3 regions of the Streptomyces sp. NPDC058289 genome follow, and region 1 is predicted to be linked to each of the others. Evidence: riboswitches for the same ligand, from Rfam matches in the RefSeq annotation. Region 1 holds a riboswitch; each other region holds the start of a gene.
What was found. Region 1 has a riboswitch for cyclic di-AMP ahead of ACFVX6_RS00550 (transglycosylase family protein). Riboswitches for the same ligand answer to the same signal wherever they lie in the genome.
Positions count from the first base shown of each region.

Region 2: it holds a riboswitch for cyclic di-AMP, as region 1 does, so the genes downstream of both, ACFVX6_RS13155 (M23 family metallopeptidase) here and ACFVX6_RS00550 (transglycosylase family protein) in region 1, are expected to answer to the same signal.
Region 3: it holds a riboswitch for cyclic di-AMP, as region 1 does, so the genes downstream of both, ACFVX6_RS01205 (peptidoglycan DD-metalloendopeptidase family protein) here and ACFVX6_RS00550 (transglycosylase family protein) in region 1, are expected to answer to the same signal.

Region 1 covers NZ_JBHVYI010000001.1:123,986-129,233, forward strand. The annotation lists gene ACFVX6_RS00540 (cytochrome P450) at 1-652, shown strand, start outside; gene ACFVX6_RS00545 (transglycosylase family protein) at 796-1,914, shown strand; cyclic di-AMP (ydaO/yuaA leader) riboswitch at 2,191-2,363, shown strand; gene ACFVX6_RS00550 (transglycosylase family protein) at 2,366-3,076, shown strand; gene eno (phosphopyruvate hydratase) at 3,397-4,683, shown strand; gene ACFVX6_RS00560 (septum formation initiator family protein) at 4,783-5,248, shown strand, end outside.
Region 2 covers NZ_JBHVYI010000020.1:79,331-84,578, reverse strand. The annotation lists gene ACFVX6_RS13160 (GntR family transcriptional regulator) at 60-725, opposite strand; gene ACFVX6_RS13155 (M23 family metallopeptidase) at 909-1,703, opposite strand; cyclic di-AMP (ydaO/yuaA leader) riboswitch at 1,716-1,875, opposite strand; gene ACFVX6_RS13150 (M16 family metallopeptidase) at 2,102-3,469, opposite strand; gene ACFVX6_RS13145 (M16 family metallopeptidase) at 3,502-4,869, opposite strand; gene ACFVX6_RS13140 (DNA topoisomerase (ATP-hydrolyzing) subunit A) at 5,100-5,248, shown strand, end outside.
Region 3 covers NZ_JBHVYI010000002.1:63,494-68,741, forward strand. The annotation lists gene ACFVX6_RS01190 (MBL fold metallo-hydrolase) at 1-473, opposite strand, end outside; gene ACFVX6_RS01195 (SGNH/GDSL hydrolase family protein) at 610-1,458, opposite strand; gene ACFVX6_RS01200 (winged helix DNA-binding domain-containing protein) at 1,581-2,729, opposite strand; gene ACFVX6_RS01205 (peptidoglycan DD-metalloendopeptidase family protein) at 2,796-3,788, opposite strand; cyclic di-AMP (ydaO/yuaA leader) riboswitch at 3,793-3,988, opposite strand; gene ACFVX6_RS01210 (tyrosine-protein phosphatase) at 4,304-5,125, shown strand; gene ACFVX6_RS01215 (aspartate aminotransferase family protein) at 5,145-5,248, opposite strand, start outside.

The sequences.
Region 1 (5,248 bases):
CCACCGCAAGCGCGACGACCTCGGCGACGACCTGATCTCCGATCTGATCCGGGCCAGCGACCACGGCGACCACCTCACGGAGGCAGAGGCCACGGCGATGGCCTTCATCCTCTTGTTCGCGGGGTTCGAAACCACGGTCAACCTCATCGGCAACGGGGTCCACTCCCTCTTCATGAACCCGGAGCAGCGCGAACGCCTCCAGCTGTCCCTCGCCGCCGGCGAGAGCGGGCTGCTGGCCACCGGCGTGGAGGAGCTGCTGCGCTACGACGGCCCCGTGGAGCTGGCCACCTGGCGGTTCGCCACCGAACCCTTCGTCCTCGGCGGCCAGGACATCGCGGCCGGGGATCCGGTGCTGGTGGTCCTGGCGGCCGCCGACCGGGACCCCGAACGGTTCGCCGAACCGGACACCCTGGACCTCTCCCGGACCGACAACCAGCACCTCGGGTACGGGCACGGCATCCACTACTGCCTGGGCGCCCCGCTCGCCCGGCTCGAAGGGCAGACCGCGCTCGCGACCCTGCTGACGCGGCTGCCCGATCTGGAACTGGCCGTGCCTCCCGAGGAGCTGCGCTGGCGCGGCGGGCTCATCATGCGGGGGCTGCGGACGCTCCCGGTCCGCTTCACGGCCGAATCCACAGCCCAAAACGCCTGAAACCGGCCTGACCTGAAGTCAGTTGACTGCCCAAACTTGTGACAGGCGTTCGAAGGCGACTAGGTTCTGCCGTTACCCCGCCGTTATGCGAAAGGTGCAGCCTCATGCGTTCCGGGAACGGCCGCCACAGACGCCCCCGACAAGTGCCCGCACTTGTCGTCACCGCCGGAGTCACCGGCACCGCACTCGCCCTGCCGCTGCTCGCGGCCACCGGCGCGAGCGCCGCGGAGACCTCCACATGGGACAAGGTCGCCGAGTGTGAGAGCGGTGGCACGTGGAGTGCCAACTTCGGCGGCGGCACCTACGGCGGGCTGCAGTTCAGCCAGGAGCAGTGGAAGAACGCCGGCGGGCTCGACTTCGCCGAGCGCGCCGACCTCGCCAGCCGCTCCCAGCAGATCGCCGTGGCCGAACGGGTACTGGCTTCCCAGGGCCCCCAGGCGTGGCCGCTGTGCGGAGTGCCGGCCGGTCTGACGCAGGACGCGCCGGCCGCCGTGGTGGACCCGGGTCTGCCCAGCGGTTCCGGATCCGCCACCCCCGCCCCGTCCCGCCCGGACGACTCCGTGCCCCACACCGGCACGGGCAAGCCGTCCACGGACTTCGGTGCCCCGACGCCCGAGAGCCCGGCTCCGTCGGCCCCGTCGGAGTCGCCACTTCCGGACTATCCGATCGGCGTGCCCGGCGAACTGCCCGTCATGCCCGCTCCGGACCTCCAGGCACCGCCTCCCGGGCTCCCGGGCGACCCGACGGCTCCCACGAGCCCCGTGGACCCCACCGCCCCGGTGGGCCCCGTCACTCCGGCGGACCCCACGACTCCGCCGCCGTCCGTGGACCCGACCGCGCCGGTGGACCCGACGGCTCCCGTGACCCCGTCGGTTCCGGGGGACTCGGCGAACCCGACGAACCCTGGCAATTCGGTGAACCCAGGCATTCCGGCAATTCCGGTCAACCCGGTTGATCCCACGGCCCCGACGACTCCGGCCGCCCCCGGCGATTCCGCTGCCCCGAGCGCTCCGGCGACCCCCGGCGCGACCGAGGGCGGCGGAAAGCACCGCGGCCAGGCGGCGGTCGAGACGCCCGCCGCGCCTGACGCCTCGTCGGAGCCGACGTACACCGTGAAGGCGGGCGACAGCCTCATCACGATCGCGGACGCCAACGGAGTGAAGGGCGGCTGGAAGGGGCTCTACGAGGCCAACGAGCAGGTCATCGGCGGCGATGCAGACCTGATCAAGCCCGGTCAGAACCTGGATCTAACGCACCAATAAGGGCACTTAAGGCGTCCGGAACCAGCTGATTGTCCGTTTTCTGTAAGTGAGACATGTGTCTCTTCAGGTCAACTGGCGTGTCCGGCCCGGACGGTTCCGCAAACCCCGCCCTCACCTGCGCAAACACCCTTCCGGGGAGCGCAAGTAGGCACCGCTTCCCCCCGATGTTCCTCGTTGAACATCGGGGGGAGACCTGTCTACCTTCTGAATCGCTCGCCACCGCGGGCTCCTTCGACCGCATCGCCGAATCCTGCCGGCGGACGGAGGGAACACTCGTCGCGTAAAGCGCCGAAGGCAGGAGCGGGGGAACCAAGGTAGGCGCCGGTAGCGGCCGTTGAGAGACGGTCACATCAGCCGGCTAGGGGTTAAGCCAAGCGCTAGGTCGCTCGGCCGGGCACTCACTCGCCCGAACCCGACAGCTCACCTCGTAGGCGTCGGTGAGGAGAACTCCATGCTGCTTTCGGGCAAGGGCAAGCACCGTCGCGGCTCCAAGGCCGTCCGCATCGTCACGCTCGCCGGTGTCGCCGGCGTCGCCGTGGCCGCGCCGCTGATGGCCGCGGGCACCGCTTCCGCTGCGACCGCCGGTGAATGGGACCGCGTCGCCGCGTGCGAGTCCGGCGGCAACTGGTCCATCAACACGGGCAACGGCTACTACGGCGGCCTGCAGTTCTCGTCCTCCACGTGGGCCGCGTACGGCGGCAAGTCGTACGCCGCGCAGGCCAACCAGGCCTCCAAGTCGCAGCAGATAGCCATCGCCGAGAAGGTCCTCAAGGGCCAGGGCAAGGGCGCCTGGCCGTCCTGTGGCGTGGGCCTGTCGAACTCCTCCTACACCGGCGGCTCGGCGGAGACCCCCTCCAAGCCGAAGACCCAGCCGAAGGCTGCGCCGAAGCAGGAGAAGAAGGCCGAGCCGAAGAAGGAGACCAAGCGCGTCGAGGCTCCGACCACCCGCTCCGAGCGTCCGGCCGTCGCGCCCGAATCCCCCAAGAGCGCTGCCCCCAAGACGGGCAACGGCTCCTACGAGGTCAAGTCCGGCGACACGCTGGGTGCGATCGCCGACGCGAACAACGTGTCCGGTGGCTGGGAGAAGCTCTTCGAGCTCAACAAGGACATCGTCTCGGACGCCGACCTGATCTTCCCGGGTCAGAAGCTGAACCTCAGCTGAAACATGTGAGAACGGTCGTGGCCGCTTCGGCGACGCGCAGTAGTTCCACACGTAGCTCCACCACGTAATTCCACCGCCCGGCGCGCAACCCCCTTCGCGCCGGGCGGTGCTGTGTGCGGGCGCGCTCGGCCTGACGGACCCTCCGGATCGCCGATGATCAAGGGTCCTATGTCCTGTAAGAGGGGCATTCAGGCCCTTTTTCGTCCCAGGACCCGGGCGGTCGGCTGGCCGAGTGCCCGGAGCCGGTTAGGCTCTAAGCGGCAAGGCCATCCCACGGCCTGACATGCCACCGCACACCCAGCGTCACATCCCAGAAGGAGATGCTCGTGCCGTCCATCGACGTCGTCGTAGCCCGGGAAATCCTGGACTCCCGAGGCAATCCCACGGTCGAGGTCGAGGTGGGCCTCGACGATGGCAGCACCGGCCGTGCTGCAGTCCCGTCCGGCGCCTCCACCGGAGCGTTCGAAGCCGTAGAGCTCCGCGACGGTGACCCCAACCGCTACATGGGCAAGGGCGTCGAGAAGGCGGTCCTCGCCGTCATCGAGCAGCTCGGCCCGGAGCTCGTCGGCTACGACGCCACCGAGCAGCGCCTGATCGACCAGGCGATGATCGACCTGGACGCCACCGAGAACAAGGGCTCCCTCGGCGCCAACGCCATCCTCGGTGTCTCCCTCGCCGTCGCGCACGCCGCGTCCGAGGCCTCCGACCTCCCGCTCTTCCGCTACCTCGGCGGCCCGAACGCGCACCTGCTGCCCGTTCCGATGATGAACATCCTGAACGGTGGGTCGCACGCCGACTCCAACGTCGACATCCAGGAGTTCATGATCGCCCCGATCGGCGCGGAGTCCTTCTCCGAGGCCCTTCGCTGGGGTGCCGAGGTCTACCACACCCTCAAGAAGGTCCTGCACACCAAGGGCCTCTCCACCGGTCTGGGCGACGAGGGCGGCTTCGCGCCGAACCTCGAGTCGAACCGCGCCGCGCTGGACCTCATCGTCGAGGCCATCAAGCAGGCCGGCTACGTCCCGGGCAAGGACATCGCGCTCGCGCTCGACGTCGCCGCGTCCGAGTTCTACAAGGACGGCAAGTACGAGTTCGAGGGCCAGTCCCGCTCGGCCGCCGAGATGACCGAGTACTACGAGGAGCTCGTCTCCGCGTACCCGCTCGTGTCCATCGAGGACCCGCTGTACGAAGACGACTGGTCGGGCTGGAAGACCCTCACCGACAAGCTGGGCGCGAAGGTCCAGATCGTCGGCGACGACCTCTTCGTCACCAACCCCGAGCGTCTTGCCCGCGGCATCGAAGAGGGCTCGGCGAACGCCCTGCTCGTCAAGGTGAACCAGATCGGTTCGCTGACCGAGACGCTGGACGCCGTCGAGATGGCCCAGCGCAACGGTTTCAAGTGCATGATGTCGCACCGCTCCGGTGAGACCGAGGACGTCACCATCGCCGACCTCGCGGTCGCCGTGAACTGCGGCCAGATCAAGACCGGCGCCCCGGCCCGCTCGGACCGCGTCGCCAAGTACAACCAGCTGCTGCGCATCGAGGAGATCCTCGACGACGCCGCCGTGTACGCGGGCCGCAGCGCGTTCCCGCGCTTCAAGGGCTGATCAGTCCTTTAGGGCGCAAGCCTCCCTACGTCCCCGCACTCGGTCCCGTACCGTGTGCGGGGACGTAGTGCGTCGTGCGCATATAGGGGAGGCGGATCAATGGCCGGGAACCGGGACCGGTTCGCCACGTTCTCGACCGCGACCAGGCTCAAGCAGCTCGGTGAGCGGACCGCGGCGCACGTGTACCGCTCGCAGTCCCGCCGGCAGGTCCGCCGCAGCCGGCTCACCGGCCGGGCCGCCCTGCTGGTCCTCGTCCTCTGTACCCTGGTCGTCGCCCTCGCGTATCCGATGCGCCAGTACGTGTCCCAGCGCTCGGAGATCGCGAAGCAGCAGAAGGACGCCGTCGCCGCGCGGGACCGGCTGGAACGGCTGCGCGACGAGAAGGCCCGCTGGCAGGACAACGCGTACGCCGAGCAGCAGGCGCGCAAGCACCTGCACTTCGTCCGGCCGGGGGAGGTCAGCTACATCATGACCGACCCCGGAGCCGCCGCGGGAGAGCAGCGCCGCAGCGGACAGGCCGCCACCGACCGGCCCTGGTACTCCAACGTCTGGGACGGCGTCGACA
Region 2 (5,248 bases), on a different contig from region 1:
GCCGGGCACGCGGGCCGAATTAACCGGCCCGGATATCCCCCCTTTGTATACGGCGTTTGTTAATGCGGAACGCTTGCCGTGTTTACGGCAGGTTGCAAAGTCCTCACGCGCATCCGGTGCGCGCCCGCCGCCCGGTCCACGTGCGCCGCGGTCAGCGCCCGGGCCCGCTCGGCGTCGCCCCGGGCCACCGCGTCCACGATCGCGCCGTGCTCCGCCCAGGACTCCACGGGCCGCACCGGGGCCTCCACCACGTACATCCAGGCCACCTTGTGACGCATCTGGGTGAGCAGCGCGATGAGCCCGGGACTGCCCGAGGCCTGGGAGAGCGTCTCGTGGAACCAGCCGCCCAGGGAGCGCAGATCCTCCCCCTGGCCCCTCCTGGCCCGCTCCTGGCCCAGCCTGACCAGGCCGCGCAGCACCTTGAGGTGGGCCTCGCTGCGCCGCCGGGCCGCCCGGGCGGCCGCGAGGGGCTCCAGGAGCATCCGCAGCTCCAGGAGGTCGGCAGCCTCCTGCTCGGTCGGCTCGGCCACGCAGGCACCCGCGTGCCGGCGGGTGGTCACGAACCCCTCGGACTCCAGCGTGCGCAGCGCCTCGCGCACCGGGACGCGCGAGACCCCGTACCGGCGGGCCAGCACCTCCTCGGTCAGCCGGGCGCCGGGCCCGAACACCCCGGAGACGATGTCGTCGCGGACCGCTGTGCATACCGTGTGCGCGGGAATACGCAAGACCGGACCTCCGCCTTTTTCGTATGGCTGTGCGCGTTGCGACTCTATTGCAACACACGATAATTTCCGAGGACGGCCGGAAATACGAAACATTCACACACCGCGAAGCACGAAGTACGACGAAGGCCCCGACTCTGAGAGCCGGGGCCTTCGCGGAAGACGTGTGGTGCGGAGCGCAGCGGGTCAGACGTTGACGCCGTGCGAGCGCAGGTACGTGACCGGGTTGATGTCCGAACCGTAGTCGGCGCCGGTGCGGGCCTCGAAGTGCAGGTGCGGGCCGCTGGAGTTGCCCGTGGAGCCCGACAGGCCGATCTTCTGGCCCGGGGTGACCTGCTGGCCGACGGAGACGCTCAGCGAGGACATGTGGCCGTACTGGGTGTACGTGCCGTCGGCGTGCTTGATGACGACGTTGTTGCCGTACGCACCGCCGTAGCCCGCCTCGACCACGGTGCCGAGGCCCACGGCGTGCACCTCGGTGCCGGAGGCGGCGTGGAAGTCGATGCCCGTGTGGCTGCCGGAGGACCACATGCCGCCACCCGCGTGGTACTGGGTGCTGACGTAGGTGTCGTCGAGCGGGGACACGAAGGTGTTGAGGCGCTTGCGCTCCTCTTCGCGGGCGGCGCGCTCGGCGGCCTCGCGGTCGGCCTTGGCCTGGGCTTCGGCCTTCGCCTTGGCCTCGGCGGCCCGCTGCTTGGCGTCGGCCTCGGCCTGCGCCTTGGCGGCGGCGGCCTCGGCGGCCCGCTGCTGGGACTGGGCCTGGGCCTCGACGTCACCGGCGAGCTCGTCGGCCACCACGATGGTGTTGAGGGTGCCGGTGTCCTCGATGGAGGGGGACTGGTCCGCGGCGAACGCGGGACCGGCCAGGGAGCCGACGACACCAGTGGTGGCGAGGGCGGCTATGCCGGCATATCCGGCGGTCTTGCGGCTCAGACGACTCGAACCACGGTGCTTGCCGGCAACGCGACTGCCAAACGCCATGAAGGGGCTGATCCTTTCCTTCCCTCTCGCCTACCGGGTTAGCTGACGGGTTCGGAGCAGGAAGGTCTCCTACGGGCCCCCTCTTGCGAGGCGGTCCGATTCACCCCAGGGACACAAGTGGGTCCCCGGCTCCCCAGGCTCGCGCCTGACGGGGACTCGGCGATCGCTGTCCGGTGCCGCGGACGCGGCGGTTACAACTGACGAACAGCACGGCCGACGCTAGGCGGATCATCAGTCAATCGCCAAACAGACACGCCCTTTTGTTGCGTACGCCACACCACATACAAGCAACCACACCACTAAAGGGACATCGAGCCCAAAAAGGGCCCTGGTGGACAATCCACCAGGGCCCCTTGAACAGCGGGCCAGTTGACGGCCCGCCGGAGATCAACTGACGATCAGTTGGTGACCACGGTCACTGCGCCGATCCCGAGGGCCCGCACCGGCTCCTCGATCTGCGAGGCGTCGCCGACCAGGACCGTGACCAGACGGTCCACCGGGAAGGCGTTGACGACCGCCGAAGTGGCCTCCACCGTCCCGGTTTCGGCCAGCCGCGCGTACAACTGCGCCTGGTAGTCGTCCGGCAGCTCCTGCTCGACCTGGTCGGCGAGGGTGCCCGCGACGGAGGCGGCCGTCTCGAACTTCAGCGGGGCCACCCCCACCAAGTTCTGCACGGCCACGTCCCGTTCGGCGTCGGTCAGGCCGCCCTCCGCGAGGGTGCGCAGCACCGTCCAGAGGTCGTCCAGGGCCGGGCCGGTGTTGGGGGTGTCCACCGAGCCGCTGATGGCGAGCATCGAGGCGCCCTTGCCGTCGGCGGTGGAGCGCAGCACCTGGCCGAAGGCGCGCACGCCGTACGTGTACCCCTTCTCCTCGCGCAGCACCTTGTCCAGCCGGGAGGTGAGCGTGCCGCCCAGGCAGTACGTACCGAGCACCTGGGGCGCCCAGACCCGGTCGTGCCGGTCCGCCCCGATGCGGCCGATCAGCAGCTGCGTCTGGACCGCGCCGGGCCGGTCCACGATGACCACGCGGCCCGTGTCGTCCGCGGTGATCGGCGGAACCGGGCGCGGGGCGGTGGTGTCGCCGGTCCACGCGCCCAGGGTGTCGGCCAGGACGGCGTCCAGGTCGATGCCGGTCAGGTCGCCGACGACCACCGCGGTGGCGGTCGCGGGGCGCACGTGGGCCTCGTAGAAGGCCCGTACGGCCGCGGAGTCGATGCGGGCGACCGTCTCCTCGGTGCCCTGGCGCGGGCGGGACATCCGCAGGGTGGCCGGGAAGAGCTCCTTGGAGAGCTGCTTGGCGGCGCGGCGCTGCGGGTTGGCGCTCTCGTGCGGGATCTCGTCGAGCCTGTTGCGCACCAGGCGGTCGACCTCGGCGTCGGCGAAGGCCGGCGCGCGCAGCGCCTCGGCGACCAGGCCCAGCGCCTTGTGCAGGCGGGAGGCCGGGACCTCCAGGGAGACCCGCAGGCCGGGGTGGTCGGCGTGCGCGTCGAGGGTGGCGCCGCAGCGCTCCAGCTCGGCGGCGAACTCCTCGGCGGAGCGCTTGTCGGTGCCCTCGGACAGGGCGCGCACCATGATCGTGGCCACGCCGTCGAGGCCCTCGGGCTCCGCGTCGAGCGGGGCGGCGAGGTTGATCTCGACCGCGACCACCTGCTGGCCCGGGCGGTGGCAGCGCAGCAGGGTCAGGCCGTTGGCCAGTACCCCGCGCTCGGGGGCCGGGAAGGCCCACGGCTGCGGCTCGCCGGCCTCGGGGCGCGGGTGGAAGGTCATCGTGACGGCTGCGGTGTCGGCTGCGGTGTCGCTCACTGCTCCGCCCCCTCGTTCTCGTCGCTCGCGTCGGTCTCTTCGATGTCATCGGCTGCGTTGGCTTCGAGCGGCTCGTAGACGAGCACCGCCCGGTTGTCGGGGCGCAGTCGGGCCGCGGCCACGGCCTGCACCTCCTCGGCGGTGACGTCGAGGACGCGCTGGACGGCGGTCAGGGCGAGCTGCGGGTCGCCGAACAGCACCGCGAAGCGGCACAGTTCGTCGGCGCGGCCGGCCACCGTGCTCAGCCGGTCCAGCCATTCGCGCTCCAGCTGGGCCTGCGCGCGCTCCATCTCCTCGGCCGTCGGGCCCTCGGCGGCGAACCGCGCGAGCTCCTCGTCCACGGCCGCCTCGATGGCGGGCACCTCGACGCCGCTGGAGGTCTTGACGTCCAGCCAGCCCAGCGAGGGTGCGCCGGCGAGGCGCAGCATGCCGAAGCCGGCCGCGACGGCGCTCTGGTCGCGGCGCACCAGGCGGTTGTGGAGCCGGGAGGACTCTCCGCTGCCCAGGACGGTCAGCGCCACGTCGGCGGCGTCGCACTCGCGGGTGCCGTCGTGCGGGAGGCGGTAGGCCGCCATCAGTGCGCGGGCGGGAACCTCCTCGACGACCTCCTCGCGCAGCTGCTCGCCCATGATCTCGGGCAGCGAGCCGTCACGCGGCGGCTGCTTGCCGTCGTGGCCGGGGATGGTGCCGAAGTACTTCTCGACCCAGGCGAGCGTCTTCTCGGGGTCGATGTCGCCGACGACCGAGAGCACCGCGTTGTTGGGCGCGTAGTACGTACGGAAGAACGCGCGCGCGTCCTCCAGGGACGCGGCGTCCAGATCGGCCATGGAACCGATCGGGGTGTGGTGGTACGGGTGGCCCTCCGGGTAGGCCAGGGCCGTCAGCTTCTCGAAGGCCGTGCCGTACGGGACGTTGTCGTACCGCTGGCGGCGCTCGTTCTTGACGACGTCGCGCTGGTTCTCCATGGACTCGTCGTCCAGGGCGGCCAGCAGCGAGCCCATCCGGTCCGCTTCCAGCCACAGCGCGAGCTCCAGCTGGTGGGTCGGCATCGTCTCGAAGTAGTTGGTCCGCTCGAAGCTGGTGGTCCCGTTGAGGGAGCCGCCGGCGCCCTGGACCAGTTCGAAGTGGCCGTTGCCGGAGACGTTCTTCGAGCCCTGGAACATCAGGTGCTCGAAGAGGTGAGCCAGGCCCGTACGTCCCTTGACTTCGTGGCGCGAGCCGACGTCGTACCAAAGGCAGACCGCGGCGACCGGGGTCAGGTGGTCCTCGGACAGCACCACGCGCAGGCCGTTGGCCAGCCGGTGCTCGGTCGCTGTGAGGCCGCCGGAGCCGGCGTGAGCTGTGGCCGTGTGACCCATGGGCATGTGGTCCCTTCGATCGCGATGCAGAGATTCCTGTCAGACCTGCCACTGTATGCAAGCGTGTCGGGAGACGGAGAAGTTCCCGGCCCAGTCCTGGGTCGGAGTCGGCGTTGTCGGTGCCTCGGGCCACAATGGTCCGCGTCACCCCTGTCCGAAACCGCCCGCCCCCCGTCCCAGCCCCACCCCGTGAGAGCTCAGCTCATCCCTATTCTTGGTTAAGGAGCCGCGCAGCGATGGCCCGCCGCAGCACGAAGACCCCGCCGCCGGAGGATTTCGAGGAGAAGATCCTCGACATCGACGTCGTCGACGAAATGCAGGGCTCCTTCCTCGAGTACGCGTACTCGGTGATCTACTCCCGCGCCCTGCCCGACGCCCGCGACGG
Region 3 (5,248 bases), on a different contig from region 1:
TGGTCGTGCGAGATCACCACCACGTCCACCTCGCCCAGCGAGGCCAGCGGTACGGGTACCGGGTGCAGGCGCTTGGGCCCGGCGAAGGGGAAGGGGGAGCAGCGCTCGCCCCAGACCGGGTCGAAGAGGACACGGCGCCCGTCGATCTCGGCGAGCACGCTGGAGTGACCCATCCAGGTCAGCCGCAGACCGCTGACCGGGGGCTTCGACAGCTCCGCGAGGGTCGTCGGGTAGACCGGGATGGGGGCGCCGGGGCTACGCCGGAGCCTCTGCTCCTTGTGGAAGTAGATCTTGGCGAACTCCGCCATGGACCCGGAGGGCCTGGTCCTGGTCCCGGCCGGGTTCTGGAAGATTCCGTCCGCGAAGTTCGGCGAACGCCGGATCCGCTCCAGCCGGGCACCGGACGGGTCCGCGCCGAAGGCTTCGGGCCGCAGTTCGCGCAGCCGTGGACGCAAGGGTCGGGAGCCGGTCAAGGCGCCTCCAGTGTGGGGGGTGCGGGCAGGGCGTTCTGATGGTTACCACCATCCCAACGCGTGATACCCCCCAAGGATTCCGTTACGCGCCTGCGAACGCGCCCCGACCTGGCCCCCGGCCGCCCCCGCACCACCTCTACAGCGGCAGCAGGTCCGGCCGCTTCGCCTCCACGTGGTCCCCGGAGGACTCCCCGCGCAGCCGGCGGCCGATCCACGGCACGAGGTGCTCGCGCGCCCAGTGGATGTTGTCGCGGGTGGTGTCCACCGACCCGCGCGGCCGCATCGGCGGCCAGGGCTGGTCCGGATCGGCCGGCGTGTCGAGACCGAGCACCTGGGCGGCGCGCAGGGCGACCCTGGTGTGCCCTTCGGGCGAGAGGTGGAGCCGGTCGTCGTCCCAGGCCCGCCGGTCCTGTACGGATTTCAGCGACCAGAGGTCGAGCACGGGGCACTCGTACCGGTCGGCGATCGACCGGACGTGCGCGCTGAACGTCGCGATCTTGCCCCGCATGTGCTTGAGGACGGGCACGTCGCGCGTGTCGAAGCCGGTGGTGATCACGACCAGGCCGACGGATCCGGTGAGGTCGCGCACGGCCGCCTCGTACCGTGCGGCCACGTCGTCCGGATCGCTGCCGGGCCGGATGATGTCGTTGCCGCCCGCGCAGAAGGTCACCAGGTCCGGCGCGAGCTCCTTGGCCCGGGGGACCTGCTCGGCCACGATCTGGTCGAGCAGCCGGCCCCGTACGGCCAGGTTCGCGTAGCGGAACCCTCCGGAACCGGCGGACTCGCCGGAGTGCTCGTGCTGCTCCTCGCGCCGGTCGGCCAGGAGCACCGCCAGCCGGTCCGCCCAGCCGAGAAAGGCGTCCCCCGGTCCCGGGTCCCCCACGCCCTCGGTGAAACTGTCCCCGAGCGCCGCGTACGAGCCAATGGTCTTGGTCTTGGATGTCGTCGTCGCTGCCACGGGAGCCCATACTTCACCGTGGATCATGACCTACGCGACCGTAGCCAGGGCCTTACGGACCGTGATCTTCGCCACCTCGGGGCCGGGGAATAACGCGGGCGGACGACCCAGGTGGGACCGGGACCCCCCTCCGGTCCCGGCCCCACGGCTCAGACGAGCAGCCGGGTCTCGGCGCTCGGCAGTTTGGTCCACCAGTGGCCGTACCGTCGGTAGACCTCCGGCTCGCGGTCGGCCAAGAAGGTCGTCAGCGCCCGGGCCTCGCCTGCGAGCTCCTCCCAGACCTCCTCCGGCAGGGGGTGGAAGGCGGTCGCCTCGATCCCGGCGCCGGCCGGGCGCCACACCCCGGCGACGTAGCCGTCGACCAGCAGGGTCGCCAGGGTGTCGCCGTTCATCCGTGCGACGAGCTTGCGGTACTGCGGCGGGACGACGCGGCTCCGGTCGGCGTAGGCCAGCAGCACGCTGTCCCACATGGCCATCAGCCGGGGCGGCGCGGGCGTGTCCTCCTCCGGACGCGGTGCGTCCTGGACGTCGAAGAGCTCCTCGCCCTCCGGACCCACCAGCCGGTCGAGCCTTCCGGAGAGCTCCAGCGCGCGCAGCGCCTGGCGGACCCTGGCCCGCTGGACCAGCGAGAACTGCGCCACGTCCGCCGCCGACGCCGGCCCGAATCCTTCCAGGTAGCGCAGGACCAGCGTCCGCAGGGACTCCTCCGCCGCCTCCGGGTCCGCCGGTACCGTGCGCGGGCGGCTGGGGGGCGCCACGTACGACGGGCGCTCCCCGAACGACCACGGCGCGGCGGTGGGCGCGTGCAGCAGCGGCGCGTACTGCCGCAACCCCCACCAGGCTCCGGGCTGCGGCGCCGCTCCCAGCCGCTGTCCGAGCCAGGCCTCGCACTGCGCCGTCGTACGGGGCCGGTCGGCGAAGTCCAGCAGCTCCGGCACGAGGGCGTCGGCGTCCTCGGCGGTCAGCCCCGAGTCCGTGAAGCGGGTCCCGAGCCGGGCGGCCCGTACGGACGGCTGCACGGCCTCCCGGAAGGGCGGGTAGTCCTGCGCGTGCACGGCGTGCAGGGTCAGCCGCATCAGCGTCGACTTGACGACCTCGCGCCCCGTGAAGGCGGCGTCGAGGTCGGCCGGGTCGAAACCGGCGAGCCGGTTCCACAGCGCGAGGTAGGGCGAGGCCGCGTGCTGCGCCTGCAGGGCGACCACCCGGCGGACCGCGTCACCGACGCCCATCGCCTCGCGCCGCAGCAGCAACTGCCGTGCGAGGGTGGAGCGGTTGAGCTCCCTGGCGCTGACCTTCATGCCACGACCGTCCCGTCCCCTGTCGAAACGTGCAGCCTAACCGGCACCTCCGACAGCGCCTCGGATTCAGATGCTTACGCCCTTCGACCGGAGGTAGGCCAGCGGGTCGATGTCCGAGCCGTACGAGGGCCCGGTGCGGATCTCGAAGTGCAGGTGCGGGCCGGTCGAGTTGCCCGTGGAGCCGGAGAGCCCGATGCTCTGGCCACCGGTGACGCTCTGGCCGGACGAGACGGACAGCTGGGAGAGGTGCGCGTACTGGCTGTACTTGCCGTCGGCGTGCCGGATGACGACCTCGTTGCCGTACGAGCCGCTCCACCCGGCGGAGACGACGGTGCCCGCGCCGACCGCCTTGACGGTGGTGCCGGAGCTCGCGGCGAAGTCGACCCCGGTGTGGTAGCCGCTGGACCACATGGAGCCGGCGGTCTTGTACGCGGTGGAGGTGCCGCCGCCGACCGGGGCGACGAAGCCGGTCGACGTGGAGCCGCCCTGCTGCTTGGCGGGCGCCTTGGCGACGGGTGCCTTGGCGGCGGGCGCGGCGGCCCCATCGGAGGAATCCGACGAATCGCCAGAAGTGGAAGAACCGGAGGAAGGGGAGGAAGCAGACTTCTTGGCCCGCTTCGGCGTTTCGGCCGGCGCTTCGGCCGCCGCGGCCGGAGCCGCACCCTTCGCGCCGAGCGTGAGCCGGAGGCCCGGGTGGATCAGCGACGGATCGGTGCCCACGGCCTCGAGGTTGTCCGCGTAGAGCTGCTCCCAGCCACCGGTGAGGTGCTGGCGCTCGGCGATCTTGGAGAGGTAGTCGCCCGGCACCACGGTGTAGACGGTGGGGGCGCCCTGCGCGGCGGCCGGCGCGGCCTGGAGCGCGGCGGCGGCCTGCAGAGCCACGGCCTGCGGGGCCTGGACCGGAGCGGCGGCGGGCGCCGCGGCCGGGACACCCGCGGCGTGCGCGCCGGTGGCGCCGAGCAGCGGAAGCGCGAGGGCCGCGCCACCGGTGCCCGCGGCGGCGAACCCGCGGGATATCGAGCGGGACTTGGGACGGCGGTGCTTACCCGTTCCGGACATGTCGAATTCCTCTCCGACGCCTGCGAGGTGAGCTGTCGGGTTCGGACTGGAGATGTCCGGCCGCCCCTGTGCCGATGAACAGCACATGTACGGCTTCACCCCGAGCTGTCCCGTTGTAAAGATCTCAACCGGAGATCCGGAACAGCGGCTTACCTGGTTCCCCCGCTCCTGCCACGCGCGTGAATAGTCGGGTGCGGTTTCCGGTCGGTGGCAGGATTAGGCGGTCCGTCCGGATCGATCGCGAACGTAATCGAGTCCGGCCGCAGGGAACAAGTCATGAATTCCCCAACAGAATCTTGAAGATGACGAGCCGCCGGAATTCCGGTCACCCTGCGTCCATTCCGCACCTTCAACAACCGCCCCGGCAAGGCAATTCGCCATTCGCGATCAGCCACTCACCGTCACCGTATGATCTGGCTCACGGGGGCGTGTCCGATCTCGCCTCTCGCTAGGGCAAGTTGCCGCCAAGTGGCGTAATTCGGACACCATCAACGACGAAGACACGGAGGAGCCCGGTGACCCAGCCGATACCCCAGAGTCCCCACACCGATCTGGTGCCGCAGGAGCCGACACTGATCGGAGTGCGCAACTTCCGCGACGTGGGCGGATTGCCGACCACGGACGGTCGACGGGTCAAGTCGGGACGACTGTTCCGAAGCGGACATCTGGCGCATGCCACCGAAAGCGACGCGGAGTTCCTCGGGTCCCTCGGGCTGCACACCGTCTTCGACTTCCGCAACGGCGCCGACCACGCGCTGGAGGGTCCGGACGTGGAGCTGCCCGGCGTGCGCAACGTCGGCATTCCGCTGTCGGATCCGGCCGACGGCCGGGAGTTCTGGAAGATGGTCCGCGACGGGGACCTGGCACAGCTCCGCGAGATCCTGGGCGAGGGCAAGGCCGCCGCGCGGATGTCCCGTTCGTACCGGACGATCATCCGGACCCGCACCGCCGAGCACAGCCGGGTGGTGCACGCGCTCGCCGAGGACAGCGTCCCGGCCCTCATGCACTGCGCCGCCGGGAAGGACCGGGCCGGCCTGTCGATCGCGGTCACCCTGCTCGCGCTGGGCGTCGAGCGGGAGGCGATCGTCGCGGACTACCTGGAGTCGAACGCCCCGCACAACCGCTACCGGGTCCGCCGGGGCAGCGATGCGCCCGAGGCCCGCGCCCCCGAGGTGATGGAGCTGCTCGCCCCGCTCTTCGACGCCCGCGCCCCGTATCTGACCACGGCCTTCGACGCCATCGACGAGGAGTGGGGCGGCGTGGAGCGTTACCTCGTCGAGGGCCTCGGGCTCGCGCCCGAGACCCTCGACAGGCTCCGCGACCGGCTGCTGGACTGACGTCCCACGAGGTGGGCCGTCAGCGGTTCGCGACGGCCTGCCTCACCAGCGTCCGGCCGAAGTCCCACATCAGCGCGCCGCCGCCGTGGGCCTCGTCCATGACCGCGCGGAAGGCGCCGACGA